DNA from 2 places in the Promicromonospora sp. CA-289599 genome. Region 1 is predicted to be linked to the other one. Evidence: riboswitches for the same ligand, from Rfam matches in the RefSeq annotation. Region 1 holds a riboswitch; the other holds the start of a gene.
The links. A riboswitch is a leader RNA that binds a small molecule or an ion and turns the genes downstream of it on or off. The one in region 1 is predicted to bind cyclic di-AMP.

Region 1 (4,390 bases):
CCAACACAGGCCGAGCCCAGAAAGGGCCCATCACCGGGACGGGGCGTCATGTCGGACTTCGTCATCGGTGCGCTCCTGCATTTCCAGGGCCCCGGGGGGATCTACGGCCCGTCGTGCCAGGCCGTGACGGAGCTGGCCGTGGCAGAGCTGAACGCGACGGGCGGGATCCTGAGCCGCCCGGTGCGTGCCGAGTTCCTCGACGCGGGTCAGCCGCTCCCGGTCCTGCGGCGTCAGGTGGCCAGGGTGCTGACCGTCGGCAGCATCCACGCGCTCACCGGCTGGCACACCTCGGCGGTACGGAACGCCGTCGTGCCGCTGGTGCAGCGCCGTGTGCCGTACGTCTACCCGGCCGCGTACGAGGGCGCCGAGACCCGGCCGGGCCTGTACGTCACCGGCGAGGTCCCGTCGGCGCAGCTCTTCCCCGCGATCTCCCGGCTCCGGGCCGAGCTCGGCGTCCGGAGCTGGTACGTCGTCGGTGACGACTACGCCTGGCCGAGGCGCACGTTCCAGGTGCTCTCCACGCAGGTCACGACACTCGGCGTCGAGTTCGCCGGCACCCGGTTCCTGGCCGAGCGGGGCGCGAGCCGCGCGGAGCTCGGCGGCGTCGTGAACGACATCGAGGCCTCGCGGGCCGACGGCGTGCTGATGCTGATGGTCGGCCAGAACGCCGTCCGGTTCAACAGGGCGTTCGCCCGGCAGGGCCTGCACGAGCGAGTCGTCCGCCTCAGCACGCTGATGGAGGAGAACATGCTCATGGGCAGCGGCGTGGGCGGCACGGCCAACCTGTACTCGACGGGCGGCTGGTTCCGCAGCCTGGCGACGGGCGAGGCCCTCGATCTCATCGGTCGCTACACCGCCCATCACGGCGTGCACGCTCCCGCCGTCGGCGCCGCGGCGGAGGCCTGCTACGAGGGGATCTTCGCGCTGCGCACCATCGTCGAGCGCGCGGGCAGTGCCGCGGTCGCCGCTACCGACCGCTCGGTCGACGGCGTGGTCTACGAGGGGCCGCGCGGCCCGATGCGGTTCCAGGGCAACCACGCCCAGCACCGCCTCTACCTCGCGCGCGCCGAGGGGTTCGACTTCGACCTCATGGGCGAGCTGTGACCGCCTGACGAAGCGACAATCCGACCAGATAGGCGGGCGGTCCGACCCGAGCGGCCCGTTCGCCCGGAATCACAACGTTCCGCCCGCGGTGGAGTGACCTACCTCATAGGGACAATTCGGGTCAAGTGGGACACGAACTGCCCCGTGAGCCGTGATGCGATTGTGACTTCGCGGCGGAACGGGGTTAGCGTCGCTCCGGTTCGCGGGAAGTCCGCGGGCACTCGAGGTGGGCGCCGAGCCCTGTCACCGCCCCGAGACTGCACAGAACAAAGACAGGGACGGGGGAACCACGTAAGCGGGCACCGAGACGGTGTCCTTGGGGTGAAGCCGCACAGGTAGTACGCGGCCGGGTCATTCTCCGATCCGAATCCGACAGCTCACCTCGTAGGCGTCAGGAGAAACTCTTGACTACTCGCACGCCTGGGCGCCACCGTGCTGCCCGCAGACCGATCACCCCGCTGACTCCCCTCTCCCGTGCCGCAGCGCGGGGCATCTCAGGTGCCGCCCGCCGCGGCGCGCTCGTCGTCGCCGGCTCCGGCCTGGCAGTCTCCCTGCTCAGCGTTCCCGCGGACGCCGCGCCGGTGGCGGACAACAGCCCGTCCACCGCCGAGCTCGACATCCTGAACAAGACGTCGCAGGGCTCGGTCGCCGGGGCAGCGGTGGTGGAGGCAGTGAACACCGCACCCGCCGTGCAGGTGGCGGCCGACAGCAAGTTCACGCTGGAGACGGGCACCATCAAGGTGACCCCCGCGCCCGAGCCCGAGCCGGAGCCCGTCGTCCAGGAGGTCGTCGAGACCGCCGCACCCGTCGCGAAGGCCGTCCCGGCCTCCGCCGGAGGGTCCCAGATCGTCTCGATCGCCATGCAGTACCTCGGTGTGCCGTACGTCTGGGCCGGCTCGACGCCCGCCGGGTTCGACTGCTCCGGGTTCACGTCGTACGTCTTCGCGCAGATCGGCATCGACCTGCCGCGCACCTCCTCGGAGCAGCGCTACGCCGGCACCCAGGTCTCGGCAGCCGAGGCCCAGCCGGGCGACCTCATCTGGAGCCCCGGCCACATCGCCATCTACGCGGGCGACGGCATGCAGGTCGAGGCACCGGTGCCCGGCCAGACCGTGCGCTACACGGAGATCTGGCAGAACAGCCCGACCTTCATCCGCGTCGGCTGACGTCCGCGGCGGCCGAGACCAGCCACCCGAGGGGCCCGCACCACATCGGTGCGGGCCCCTCGTGCGTGTCACCGGCGAGTGGCAGGATCACCACCATGAGCGTCCCCACGGCGGTCGAGACCAACGCCCTAAACACCATCGACGAGTCCGAGCGGCGCGGCTCGCCCCGCAGCCTGTTCTGGCCCTGGTTCGGGGCCAACGTGTCCGTGCTCGGGCTCGGTTACGGCTCCTACCTGCTCGGCTTCGGTGTCTCGTTCTGGCAGGCGACGGTGATCGGCGCGATCGGCATCGTGGTGTCGTTCCTCTTCTGCGGGTTCATCTCGCTGGCCGGCAAGCGCGGCTCCGCGCCCACCATGGTGCTGTCCCGCGCGGCGTTCGGGGTGCGCGGCAACAAGCTGCCCTCCCTGCTGTCGTGGATCCTCACCGTCGGCTGGGAGACGGTGCTCGTGGCCCTGGCCACGCTCGCGACCTCGACCGTGCTCGGGGCGCTCGGCTGGGGCGGCGGAACCGTCACCAAGATCGTGGCCCTCGTGGTCGTGGCGAGCATCGTGGTGGCCGCCGGCGTCTTCGGGTTCGACCTCGTGATGCGGCTGCAGGTGATCATCACCGTGCTGACCGCCGTGCTCACCGTCGTCTACATCATCCTGGTGGCCGACCACGTCGACTGGGCCACCGTCGCCGCGATCCCCGCCGGCGGCACACCGCAGGTGATCGGCGGTCTCGTGTTCATGATGACCGGGTTCGGCCTGGGCTGGGTCAACATGGCCGCCGACTACTCGCGCTACCTGCCCCGCTCCGCCTCCGGCCCGCGGATCGTCGGCTGGACCACGCTGGGCGCCTCGCTGGCCCCCGTGGTGCTGCTCGTGTTCGGCCTCCTGCTCGCGGGCTCCGATCCGGCTCTCAACGAGGCGATCGGCGCCGACCCGATCGGCGCCCTGTCCACGCTCCTGCCCACGTGGTTCCTCATCCCGTTCGTCGTGGTCGCCCTGGCCGGGCTGATCGGCGGCGCGGCGCTCGACATCTACTCCTCAGGCCTCGCACTGCTCTCCCTGGGCCTGCCCGCCCCGCGCTGGGTCGCCGCCGCCATCGACGGCGGGCTCATGGTGATCGGCGCGATCTACGTCGTGTTCGTCGCGGACTCGTTCATCGGCCCCTTCCAGGGCTTCCTCATCACGCTGGGCGTACCCGTCGCCGCGTGGTGCGGTGTGCTGCTCGCCGACATCCTGCTGCGCCGCCGCGACTACACCGACGCCGACTTGTACGACGCCGCCGGCCGGTACGGGTCCGTGAACTGGTCCGCCGTAGCGCTGGTGCTGGGCGGCACCGCCATCGGCTGGGGCCTCGTGACCAACACCTACGCCCCGTGGCTCGCCTGGCAGGGCTACCTGCTCGGCCCGCTCGGCGGCATCGATGGCACCTGGGCGTTCGCCAACCTGGGCGTGCTCGTCGCCCTGGCCCTGGGCTTCTTCGGCACGCTCCTGCTCACCGCGCGCACCGTCCACCGCCAGGAGGCGCGGTGAGCGACGGCGGAGCGGCCGCCGTCGCGCCACCCGGGCCCGACGCGGCACTGGTCGTGATCGACATGCAGGCCGTCTTCGCCCGCCCGCCCAGCCCGTGGGCCTCCCCCGACTACCCCACCGCGCTCGCCGGCACCCGCCGTCTGCTCCCCACCTTCGCGGGTCGCACGGTCCTCACCAGGTACATCGCCCCCACGGTGCCCGACGGCGCCTGGCGCGCCTACTTCGAGCAGTGGCCGTTCGCGCTCGTGCCCGAGGACGACCCGCTCTACGAGATCACAGACCTCGCCGACGTCGTGAACGGGGGGACGCCCGTCGTCACGCTCCCCACGTTCGGCAAGTGGGGCCCGGAGCTGGCAGCCGCCACGCACGACGCCGGCACGCTCGTGCTCACCGGCGTCGCGACCGACTGCTGCGTGATCTCGACGGCGCTCGCCGCCGCCGACGCGGGCCGCCGCGTGCTCGTGGTCGCCGATGCCTGCGCCGGCTCGACGCCGGAGAACCACGAGCGCGCGCTGGACGTCATGCGGCTCTACGCGCCGCTGATCGAGGTCACGACGGCGCAGGCCGTGCTGGCCGGGGTCCAGCCGGCCTATCCCCGGC
Region 2 (4,390 bases), 1.8 Mb from region 1:
CGAGCGCAGTTCCGCTCACCATGGTCTCTGCGCCCAGGATCAGGGCGTTCGCCAGGATCACCACGAGAACGAGGTTGACGAACCACCTCTGGTCGAGGAACGCGCGGAGCCGCCCCCTCCAGGTGCGCGGTTCGATCCGCGACTCGGCCGGTGTGCCGATCGCCTGGTTCATGCGGTCTCCCTTGCTGTCACGTGCCCGGGGCCCCTGCCCCGGTCCTGCCTCGGGCCCTTGCCCGGCCGAACTGTAGCGCGGGTGTTCGGCCGGAGATTCCGCTGGGCGCAATGTCCCAATTTGGGAGTGATTCGGCGGGTCCGGTGGCAAGTCGGCGCGATCAGTGCTGAGGTAGTCGCAAGCAAGCCACACCACTCTGGAGGAAACACATCATGGGTTTCTTTGCGTTTCTCATCCTCGGGCTGATCGCCGGCGTGATCGCCCGTATCGTCATCCCGGGCAAGCAGCCGGGTGGCTTCTGGCTCACACTGCTCCTCGGTGTGCTCGGCGCCATGCTCGGTGGGTGGCTCGGCGGGCTCATCTTCGACATCAGCCTGGACGAGTTCTGGTCCTGGGAGAGCTGGCTCTTCTCGGTGATCGGCGCGATCATCGTGATCCTGATCGTCCAGGCCATCTTCGGCCGCCGCAAGACTGCTTGATCGCAGCACACCGCGGCCGCGGAGCCATCCTCGTCCTTCTGACGTCGATGGTCTCCGCGGCCGCGGTCGCGTGTACGGGTGGCGGCGCGCCGTCGTCCACGAAGGGTGCGGTGCCCGACGACGTCGCTTCCCGGCTCAGCGTCGAGGTGGCGCAGGGTCGCGAGCAGTACGCCGAGCGGGAGATCCGGCTCGAGGTCACCAACGACTCCGACGAGACGATGACTCTCCTCTCCGGGGCCCTGCGGACCGAGCAGTTCGGGCCGTCGCACCCCACCAAGGAGGGGCGCACCCTCGTGCTGCGGCCCGGCGCCACGCGCGCTGTCTTCGTGGGGCTGGGCGAGGCGCGTTGCGCGGACCCGGCGGCGGAGGACGGTGCCGCGACGGCGGCCGCGCCGTCCGCCACGATCACGCTCGCTCTCGGCGAGGGCGACGACCTGGGTCCGGCGACCGACATCCCCGTCGACGAGGTGGGCGATCCCATAGGGCACCTCGCCCGGAACCACACGGTGGACTGCTCGGCAGCGGCCGTAGCGGCGGGTGCTGACCTCACCGTCGATCCCGACGTCCCGGTCGAGACCCGCGACGGCGAGCTGACCGCCCTGGTCACCCTGCGGATCGAGCGGGTCGACGGCGGCCCGGAGGTCACCCTCGACCGGATCGCCGGGACCACCCTGATGAGCAATGCTGACCCGGGCGGCGAGGCCTCGGGCTGGGTCGGCCGGGACCTGGCGGGCCAAGGGTCCGGCGAGGTGGCCCTCGCCGTGGTGCCCGCTCGCTGCGACGTCCACGCGGTGGCAGAGGACAAGCGGGGCACGTTCCTGCCGGTGTACGCGCGCGTCGACGGCGTCCGGCAGGAGCCGGTCTACGTGCCGATGCCCGACACCGCGCGCTCCGACCTCTACTCCTTCGTCGCGGACTACTGCGACTGGCCGGAGTGACCGACCCCGGACACGCGAGAGGCGCCGCCTCCGGCGTCGGGCGGAAACCCGGCGCGGAGGCGACACCTCGCGATGTACTGCGGTAGCTCAGGCTCTGTGGCTGGCTCAGGCTCTACTTGTATCCTCTGGGCCTGCGGTTCCGCTCCGGCTCAGACGACGCGGATGAACGTCGGGCTGTTCTGCCACATCTCGGTGTAGCGCACCGGCATGCCGGCCGCCCACGCCTCGATGATCATGCCGTCGCCCGCGTACAGGGCCACGTGGCCGGGCGTCCAGACGATGTCGCCGGGCTCCGGGTAGGTGACCTGATAGCCGGAGCTGAGCATCGCGCTCGAGGAGTGCGGAAGGTTCACGCCGAGCTGTGCGTACGTGTACTGGATGAGGCCGGAGCAGTCCATGCCCTCGGCCGGCGACGCCCCACCGAGCACGTACGTGATGCCGAGGTAGTTGAAGGCGATGTTGATGGCCTGCTCGCCCAGCGGGACCGGGTCCGGTGCGTCGACCGAGACCACGGCGGGGCCGTCGCCCTTCTTGCCGTCGGCGCCCGAGGAGGTGCCCAGCGCTTCCATCTCGATCGGCATCTTCGCGTCGGACGGGACGGTAACGGTGGGGGCCGCGGCGACCGCCTGCTTGGCCACCGCGGTGAGGGATTGCAGGTCGACCGTGTTCAGCTTGGCGGACTTCACGTCGGTCTTCAGATCCATGGCGGGGGCCGCGTGGGCCGTCGTCGCGATGGTCGAGATCAGGACGCCACCGGCTGCTGCGGCGATGGCTCCTCGGCGGGCTACGGTGCCGGCGTTCTCTGTGGCGGTACGAGCAAGGATGGTCAGCGGTGTCATGGCCGGACGGCTGTCACGATGCCGTCCGCGAATGGAGTTCGTCACCTAAATGTCTCCTGTACCGCCTGCGAGGTCAGCTGTCGGGTTCGGGTAGGAGTACACACCCGGCCGCACGGCTACTGGGGGGTTCCGTCCGGCTTCACCCCGAGGGCGACGATGGTGCTGTCGCCCGGGAAGGTGGGTCCCCCGCTCCTGTCTCGAACGTCTGGTCATGAACCGGTGACAGGATTCGGCGTCCGATTCACGGCCTCACCGATGTGGTGGGGCAGAAGTCAAAGTACACACGTTCCCCAGAAAAGTCACGATCGGGTTACGCATTCCGGTCCCACCCGCAGAAGGCGCAGATTTGCGCCGTTCCGGTCTTCATGGGCTATGACCGACATCACATACATCGGCTACCGTTCGGCGGCATGGGTGAAAGCGCATATCGCGTCTCCGCCTGGTGGGTGCTTCCCATCAGTGCCGTCGTCTGGTGGGTGTGCGGGTTTCTACCCTGGCTCCTGCAGGTGTTGTACGAGGTCACAGGTCTTGCCGAGGCTTCGGCAGTGCGCTCCGCCGGATTCCTGCCGCTCCCGTTCACCGCCGACGACGCGGTGGTCGGCCTGGTCGTCATGGCGTTGTTCGGCGGCCTCCTCGGCGGCCTCACCGCGGGCATCCCGGCTTCGGGAAGGGCTGGCGCGGCTGCCGCGACGACGGGCACCTTGCTCGCCATGTCCGCAGCGGGCGGTGCCTCGTGCCTGCTCGCGATCCGCGGTAGTGCTCCCGGTGACGCCGCGCCGCTCGGGATGCTCGTCGTCACCGTCACTGCCGGGGTCGTGGGGCTGGCGGCCGGCCTCCTGGTGGCCCTGGGCCCGGCCGTCCTGCGTGGGCCCGCCCTGGCCCTGCCCGTCGTGCTCCTGGACGGTTGGCTGTGGGGTCTGGTGCCGGGCAGCCTGGTGTCGCCCACCGGAACGTGGTGGATCTTCGCGGTGGCGCTCGGTATCGCGTTCGGACTGGCGGTGGACAGCCGGCCGCTCGAGCTTCTCGGCTGGCTGCCGACCGCGGGCATCGTATGGGTGCTGCAGGCAGCCGGGCCGGCCCTCCTGGCCGTGCAGGAAAACATCTGGCCGGGCTCCGCGCTCACGGAGAACCCGCTGTCCGCAGCGGCGATCGTGGCGCACGAGCTCGCCTCGGCGGCCATGGTGCCCGACACGCACCAGCTGGGCGCCTGGGTGGTCGCCCTGCTGCTCGGTGCGGCGATCGCAGCGCTCCGGCTCTCCCGGGAAGCGGCGGACGAGAGCGAGCTCTCCGAGGCCTGGGCCTGAGGCGTCAGCTCGCGCCCGTGCTGATTGCGAGCGTGTAAATTTTCACCCGCCGTGCGTTGCGGGCCCTGTTCGACGCTTGTCCGGTCCCCGTAGGTTTGTCCAAGTTCGGGGGTATCCGGCCCGCGAGCGAACACAGGGGGCACACATGAACAGGAAGTCACTCGTCGGCGCCGCCACCTCCGCCGCGCTCGCCGTGGCGGTGCTCGCCGCCGTGGCACCCGGTGCGCAGGCTGCCACCGACGACCCCCTCCGGGACAAGCAGTGGGGTCTGGACCAGATCAACGCCGAGGCCGCCTGGTCGGCCGGTACGGGTGAGGGTGCGGTGGTGGCCGTCGTCGACACGGGCGTCGACTTCGACCAGCCGGACCTCGCCGGCCAGCTCCTGCCGGGTGCCACCTTTACCGGCTGCGCGGACGTCCGCCCGTGCGGCGACGGGGATTTCAGGGGCCCTGACGGCCAGAACGACGGGGACGAGCACGGCACGCACGTGGCAGGCATCGTCGCCGCCGCGGCCGACAACGGCATAGGCGTCGCGGGCGTGGCTCCCGGTGCCAAGGTCCTCCCGGTCAAGGTCCTCGAGGCCGGTACGGGCTCGTCGCAGGACATCGCTGACGGGATCCGGTGGGCTGCCGACAACGGCGCCGACGTCATCAACCTG

Region 2: another riboswitch for cyclic di-AMP. It lies ahead of ACQEVI_RS11915 (C40 family peptidase); the one in region 1 lies ahead of ACQEVI_RS20080 (C40 family peptidase).

The regions. Positions count from the first base shown of each region.
Region 1 covers NZ_JBNJNI010000001.1:4,506,668-4,511,057, reverse strand. The annotation lists gene ACQEVI_RS20085 (substrate-binding domain-containing protein) at 49-1,104, shown strand; cyclic di-AMP (ydaO/yuaA leader) riboswitch at 1,344-1,509, shown strand; gene ACQEVI_RS20080 (C40 family peptidase) at 1,509-2,270, shown strand; gene ACQEVI_RS20075 (purine-cytosine permease family protein) at 2,366-3,790, shown strand; gene ACQEVI_RS20070 (cysteine hydrolase family protein) at 3,787-4,390, shown strand, end outside; gene ACQEVI_RS20065 (gamma-glutamyltransferase) at 4,380-4,390, opposite strand, start outside.
Region 2 covers NZ_JBNJNI010000001.1:2,675,119-2,679,508, forward strand. The annotation lists gene ACQEVI_RS11900 (ion transporter) at 1-172, opposite strand, end outside; gene ACQEVI_RS11905 (GlsB/YeaQ/YmgE family stress response membrane protein) at 385-651, shown strand; gene ACQEVI_RS11910 (hypothetical protein) at 648-1,589, shown strand; gene ACQEVI_RS11915 (C40 family peptidase) at 1,739-2,428, opposite strand; cyclic di-AMP (ydaO/yuaA leader) riboswitch at 2,476-2,673, opposite strand; gene ACQEVI_RS11920 (hypothetical protein) at 2,839-3,732, shown strand; gene ACQEVI_RS11925 (S8 family serine peptidase) at 3,878-4,390, shown strand, end outside.